One region of the Tenacibaculum litopenaei genome, then DNA from elsewhere that is predicted to be linked to it. Evidence: riboswitches for the same ligand, from Rfam matches in the RefSeq annotation. Region 1 holds a riboswitch; the other holds the start of a gene.
The links. Region 1 has a riboswitch for cobalamin ahead of ACKTS5_RS15105 (TonB-dependent siderophore receptor). Riboswitches for the same ligand answer to the same signal wherever they lie in the genome.
Positions count from the first base shown of each region.

Region 2: it holds a riboswitch for cobalamin, as region 1 does, so the genes downstream of both, ACKTS5_RS07325 (TonB-dependent receptor plug domain-containing protein) here and ACKTS5_RS15105 (TonB-dependent siderophore receptor) in region 1, are expected to answer to the same signal.

Region 1 is NZ_CAZEQT010000007.1:107,302-110,489, reverse strand. It holds gene ACKTS5_RS15105 (TonB-dependent siderophore receptor) at 1-1,343, opposite strand, end outside; cobalamin riboswitch at 1,436-1,623, opposite strand; gene ACKTS5_RS15100 (GNAT family N-acetyltransferase) at 1,730-2,248, shown strand; gene ACKTS5_RS15095 (hypothetical protein) at 2,259-2,912, shown strand; gene ACKTS5_RS15090 (ABC transporter ATP-binding protein) at 3,097-3,188, shown strand, end outside.
Region 2 is NZ_CAZEQT010000005.1:15,117-18,304, reverse strand. It holds gene ACKTS5_RS07325 (TonB-dependent receptor plug domain-containing protein) at 1-1,951, opposite strand, end outside; cobalamin riboswitch at 2,033-2,229, opposite strand; gene ACKTS5_RS07320 (bifunctional adenosylcobinamide kinase/adenosylcobinamide-phosphate guanylyltransferase) at 2,387-2,890, shown strand; gene cobT (nicotinate-nucleotide--dimethylbenzimidazole phosphoribosyltransferase) at 2,896-3,188, shown strand, end outside.

The sequences.
Region 1 (3,188 bases):
GTTTTTCTATCCAAAAAACTCAAAGAATTTCCGAGTAATAGTTGGTGTTTTATACTACCCGTTGTGGCTTGAAAACTATAATCGAGCTGATTTTGTAATGTTTTTGTTTGATGATTAAAATAGAAAGGAAAATCTCTTTTAATAGCGTCTTTAGTAGCGTTTAATACTAAGAATTCTGTAGAGAGGTAATCAATATCGTCACTTGCATAGGACAAAAGGTTGGTAAGTTTTGATGTTTCAGAAAACTCATGCGTGTATTTTAATTGAGCGTCGTAGCGTTTGTGTTTGAGATAATCCTGCGGATCGTTATAACGTGTTTTTGGATCCAAGCCAGGTACTAGTGAACCGTCGTCGTCCATCGGAATTCCCGTATCAGTGTCGTATTGGTCGTCATTGACTTGTAAGTAAAAATCCAAACGATCTTTAGAGCTCGGAGTATAGGTCAAAGCAAAAGATCCGTTGTTGGTAGCCACGCCGTAGTCTCGCCACCCTTGGCTTCTGGTCAAGCCAAAGTCTGTTCGGTATCGGAGTTCAGGAGAAATGGAACCTCCAAAACCAGCACTCATGGTATAACTTTTATAGCTACCATAGCTAATAGTAAAGTTACCAGTATCGTGAAGGGTTGGTTTTTTTCGAACGATGTTGATAATTCCTCCTAGCGCTGAGTGTCCGTATAGTACACTTGCAGGGCCCTTTAAAACTTCGATACGAGCAACGTTGGCAAGGTTAGTACTTGGAGCACTTGTCGATATATTATGACGCTCATCACGCACTCCGTCTAGCAATAAAACAAAATTGTTAAATCCGCGAATTCGGAAGGTTTGAAAACCGCCGTAACGATTAATAGGTCGAACTCCAGTGGCACTTTTTACCGCCGTTCCTAAATCGTCCACTCCGCGTTGAAGGAGCAATCGTTGATCGACGCTGTTGGTAGTAACGGGAGCATCGATATCTTTAATAGGAAGTTTTCCTACAGCCAGAACAGCAGGCTTCATTAATTGTTTCCTAGCGTCGATTTGCACCTCGTCCAAAGCGATGACTTCTTTTTGTAGAAAAAGAATAAATGGCTCAGAACTTGACAATGACGCAATGTTCTTTACTACGGTTTCATAGCCGATTTTTGAAAATTGAACAGTTTTAGTTTTAGTAGGTACTTGAAGCTGAAAATGGCCATTGGCATCGGTATGGGTACCTTTGCGTACATTTTTAAAGGCTACAGTGACATTGGAAATGGTTTTTCCGGTTTTCAGGTCTTTTACGGTTCCTGAAATTGTAGTGTATGATTGCGCATTGGCAACAATAGCCAACAGCATAAATACACTGCATAATACAAATTTTTTCATCTGCTGAAAAATGAGTTTTAAGCAGGTAATGTGCAGAAAATACTACGATGAGTAGTTGCATATTTTCTAACCCTTTACCCGAGAGTTACTAATAAAATTATGAATTGTTGGCAGGTCTCCTGACTCGGTTCCGAACAATCGCCTTCCCACTAATGTTAGCAGTGACTTAATTGATTGCTCGTTGTAAATAAACCTCACAGTTGCGGGAACAGTTTTGGATTTTCACCAAATTCCCTTTTAATTTTTACCAGCGTAAAAAACCAAAAATCGGGCGTAAAAGTAAGGATTTCACAGAAATGACCAAGTTGTGTGTAATTTTAATTAGGAGAAAAGTAAGTACAGGCTTGAAGGCTTTGAATATGAGAGATTTTTTTTAAGTTTACCTGATGAGTAACTTAGAACCTATAGAATTTGAATTTCATCCTGCAGACGAGGAAGCTCTGGATGAGGTACTTGCACTGTTTAAAGAAACAGCATTGAAAATTCAAGCTAAAAATGTGGACCATTGGCAGTATTGGATTCATCCTCCTATTGAAAAAATTGCCTGGGTCAAAGAAGGCTTGTCTCGAGGAGAGTACTATTTTATCCGAGATCTCCATGAGAAAACCATCGGTATGGTTAGAATCATGGAAAAAGATGAATACTATTGGGGATTGCGAGATGACCAAGCATTTTACGTACATTCTTTGGTAATCAAAGAAGCCTATAACGGTCGTGGACTGGGGGCTTTAGTATTGCAAAAAATTGCAATAAAAGCTCGAGCAAAAGACTGCGAGTTTTTGCGTCTTGATGCCGTAGCCACTAATGTGAAACTGTGTCGTTTTTACGAAAGTTTAGGATTTGTAAAAGTCGGTGTAAAGAAAGTCCCTTTATCGTCGAATAATTTATACCAATTACCATTGTAAAAAGTATCCTATGATAAGTGAATTAAATAAAAAGTTGACTGAAAAATTAAGACGTGATCTTATTGAAATGGAGCATCGCGTAGCTGGATTGACGAGTTCCTATCAACCTATACAAAAAGCATTGTCTCTCTACAATGAGTACGACCTGGAAACCTATAAACGAGAAGTCGAAAGTGATTTGTTGCGAGCCATTCCATATTGGAAAACCATGCAGTTGCAAGATGCTACTACCTACGATGCCATTTTATTTGAGTATAGCGATCAGGAGCTACCACCATTCGAAAGTTTTTCGTTCGGCCTTTATAATATGAGAGATTATAAATTAACTATTGACCCTCACTATTATGAGTATGCAGAATTTGGTAAATGGAATGTCGGATACGGTGTGTCTTTAGATCCTTTTGCGGTATGTGCTCCATTCCATGTTGAGGCCGTGGAAGAAGAAGATGTATATGATAAAATGCATTATGAAGATGAAAATTCAGGAGTGAAAGAATTGAATTTATGGGCTGATGCAGCTGTGAAAAAAATACTAAATGAGGTATTCGCTGCTGCTGATGCACAGGGATTGTTTGATGATTTGCAACTGAGAAAAGGAGGTGCATTTATGTATAATGTGCACGATGTAGGAAGTGTTCAAGATCCTTTCTATCTAAAACAATAGGGTTCAATATTACCACGCGTTTTTTAAAACATAAGAAAGGAATAAATTCAGGATACTGTTGAAGCTGTGCTTGGCGTACTTTTGAAATAGCTTACTAAATTTATTTGTTAAATTGAAAGCAACCTATATGCATTAATAGCTTTCTTTATTATATTTGCCACACTGTTGCAATAATTGAATTTCAATGATACAAATAAAACAAGTAAGTAAGTCGTTTAAAGGGCATACTGCAGTAAACAATTTGAATTTACAAATTGAGCAAGGTGAAATTCTCGG
Region 2 (3,188 bases), on a different contig from region 1:
AGTTTAAACGAACTCCTAATTTTACATTTCTTCCTAAGGTTGAAAACCCTAAGGTTTCTTCAAAATCAGTATTGAAGATATTCGATACCGTTCCGAAGAAGGTAACTTTTTTGTTTAACAATGAATAATTCGCTGTAAAGTCAAGTAAATTATAACTGTCAATGGTTACCGTTTCACCACGTGGTCCAAAAGATCCGTACTTATCAAATACTGTACGATCACCAATGTGCTTATACACAAAGGCAAAAGCTGCATTTTTAATAGGCGTTAACTCAACTCCTGCCACAACTTTGTGTTTCGGAATATAATTGTTAGCTCCTTCATTATCATCTTTATTCGTATAGGTATAATTTGCCGTCAATTTAACATACTCGAGAGGTTTCGCCTCTGAAAGTACTTCTACCCCATTGGTTTTTACAGTTCCATTAGAGTTTGCATACACTCCCCAAGGAGCAGCTGACAAACTTTGGAATACTATCGCATCGTTCACCTTACGGTTAAAGAATACGGCATTCAACTTGTAATTTTTATAATAAGACTCAAATCCAGCTTCAAAAGTAGCACTGGTTTCCGGGTTTAAAGTAAGTGCTCCGTATTGTGAAAATAACTGGTAAGTACTCGGTGCAATAAAGGCCGTTCCGTACGACGCTAACAACTTCACTCCGTAATCATTAGTATTCATTACATTGTATGATACGTTTCCGTCATAAACAAAATGATTCCCGTAATTACTGTGAATATTAAGACGTCCTCCTGCGTTCACATTCAATCCAAAATCACTGATATAAACCATAGATACGTACGGATCTGAAGTAGTAAAGTTTGCTACGTCCTTATTAATTTGGGCAAAAGGCGTATTGGTTTCGTTCTTGTGCTCTTGGAAATTGAAACCAGTAATCACTTGGAATTTGTTATCCATAAAAGCATATTTGTTTACCACGTCAATGTTTACCGCAGTTCCTTCATACATACTTTCGTTAATCGATTTAGAAAAGCTACTGTACTGCTTTAAATCACGTGTTATTTTATTAAAAGACGCCAACACGTACACTTCTCCATTTTCATAACTAAACTTCGGTTTTACACCGTAGCGAACTTGAGAAAATGCCCAAGTATTTCTCGCTTCATCTCTGTAGGCACCTGCATCAAATTCCGAATCAAACTCATCGTAGTTAAGAAATAATCCTAAATCGAGATTCTCCGTAAAATCATAGCCTAATTTTACCAAGGCATTTTTGCTGTAAAAAGAATCATCTTCAAAAACTTGATCCGTTTTGCTCTTAGCAGCTGACAATCCTTCAACTCCAGTTAAATCAAAATAGGCCAAGTACTTCAAATTCCCAAGCGTTCCGTTGATACTAACGTTTTGATTTTTATTATTTGGACGGGCACTAAACGACTTGCTATCGTTGTACGTACCGATACTCGCTTCATAGGTAGCGCGGATCGCTTGTTTTGACGATTTCTTTAATATGATATTAATTACCCCTGTTGCAGCTCCTGTTCCATACAAAGTAGAAGCAGCTCCTTTTAAAACTTCAATTTTTTCAATCTGGTTTAACGACAACAGACGCAAATCATAGCTCTGATTGATCCCCGATGCATCAGATACCGGAATACCGTCTATCAACACCAACACCTGTCTACTTCTTCCTCCACGGATATAAGTTCCTATTTGACGTCCTCTATTCGAGTTTGCACCATTAATTTCAATTCCTGGTAAATTGTTTAATAACTGAACTACTGTGTTTCCAGCGTTTTGTTGAATTTCCTTTTGAGAGATGGTATAGATCACCTTACCCGTGTGCTCTTTTTTCAAATCAAACTTGGTTGCCGTTACCACAACTTCGTCCAACTCTTCATTTTTCGTTTGCTCATTTTCCTGAGCGTACAAACTTCCCCCTACCATTGATAGTGCCAAGGCACCAACAAAAAATAATTGTTTTCTCATTAGTAAATGTTACTTTAATTTTTAAATATTCAGGAAAAAAATCAGCGCAGTAAACCGCCCCCAAACTTTTATCCCGAAAGTTCGAATTCTTGAAAATTGGCAGGTCTCCTGGCTTGCGTCTTATTATCTACCTTCCCATAAATACAGTGGTAATCTTGAATGATAATAAGCGGTTTAGCTTACAGTTGCGGGAACAGCTTCGGATTTACACCGAATTCCCTTTTAATTTTCCTCGCCCGTTGGGCAACAAAGGAAAAACCAAAATTCGGGGCAAATGTATAGCATTCTTTTAATTACTGAATCATATATTACCGTTTTTTTATCAATATTTTAATTTTTCATTTCTTTTCGTGCTACTTTCTAACGAATTCGTGATAAAAAGTCTTTTTTGCTATCAAAATCTTTCTAATCTTTGTATTTCAAAATTTATCTTCTATGATTTACTACATCTCTGGAGGAGAACGTTCCGGAAAAAGCTCTTACGCAGAGCGACTTGCAGAGTCCTTGTCATCAGCACCAATTTACTTAGCCACCTCTCGTATTTGGGATGCTAATTTTAAAAAGCGCGTACAACGACATATCGATGATCGCGGAGAGCAGTGGAGCACCGTTGAAGAAGAAAAAAAACTCAGTACAGTCATCGCTGCAGGACAAACCGTGGTAATTGACTGTGTAACGCTTTGGCTCACGAATTACTTTACAGATACAGAAAGTGACGTACAGAAGAGCTTACAACTCGCTAAAGAAGAATTCGGCAAACTGCAGCAAATCGACGGTAATATCATTATCATTTCTAATGAAATTGGCATGGGACTGCACGCAACGAGTTCTATTGGAAGAAAGTTTGTAGAACTTCAAGGCTGGATGAATCAATATATTGCACAACGTGCAGACAAAGCGACCTTTATGGTTTCTGGACTCCCTTTACACTTAAAATAAACAACATGTTTACGATAGCACCATTACCGACAACCTTAATACCTGAACTTCAACAGGCCATCGACACCAAAACAAAACCTTTAGGAGCCCTTGGCACTCTCGAAAAAATAGCCTTGCAAATAGGCCAAATACAAGAAACTTGTACTCCTGAAATAGTTGCCCCTACCATCGTTGTTTTTGCGGGTGACCACGGAATCGCAACTACCAATAAAGTAAGCCCATACCCACAGGAAGTTACCCAACAAATGGTGCTTAACTTTTTACACGGTGGGGCAGCAATCAATGTTTTTTGCCAACA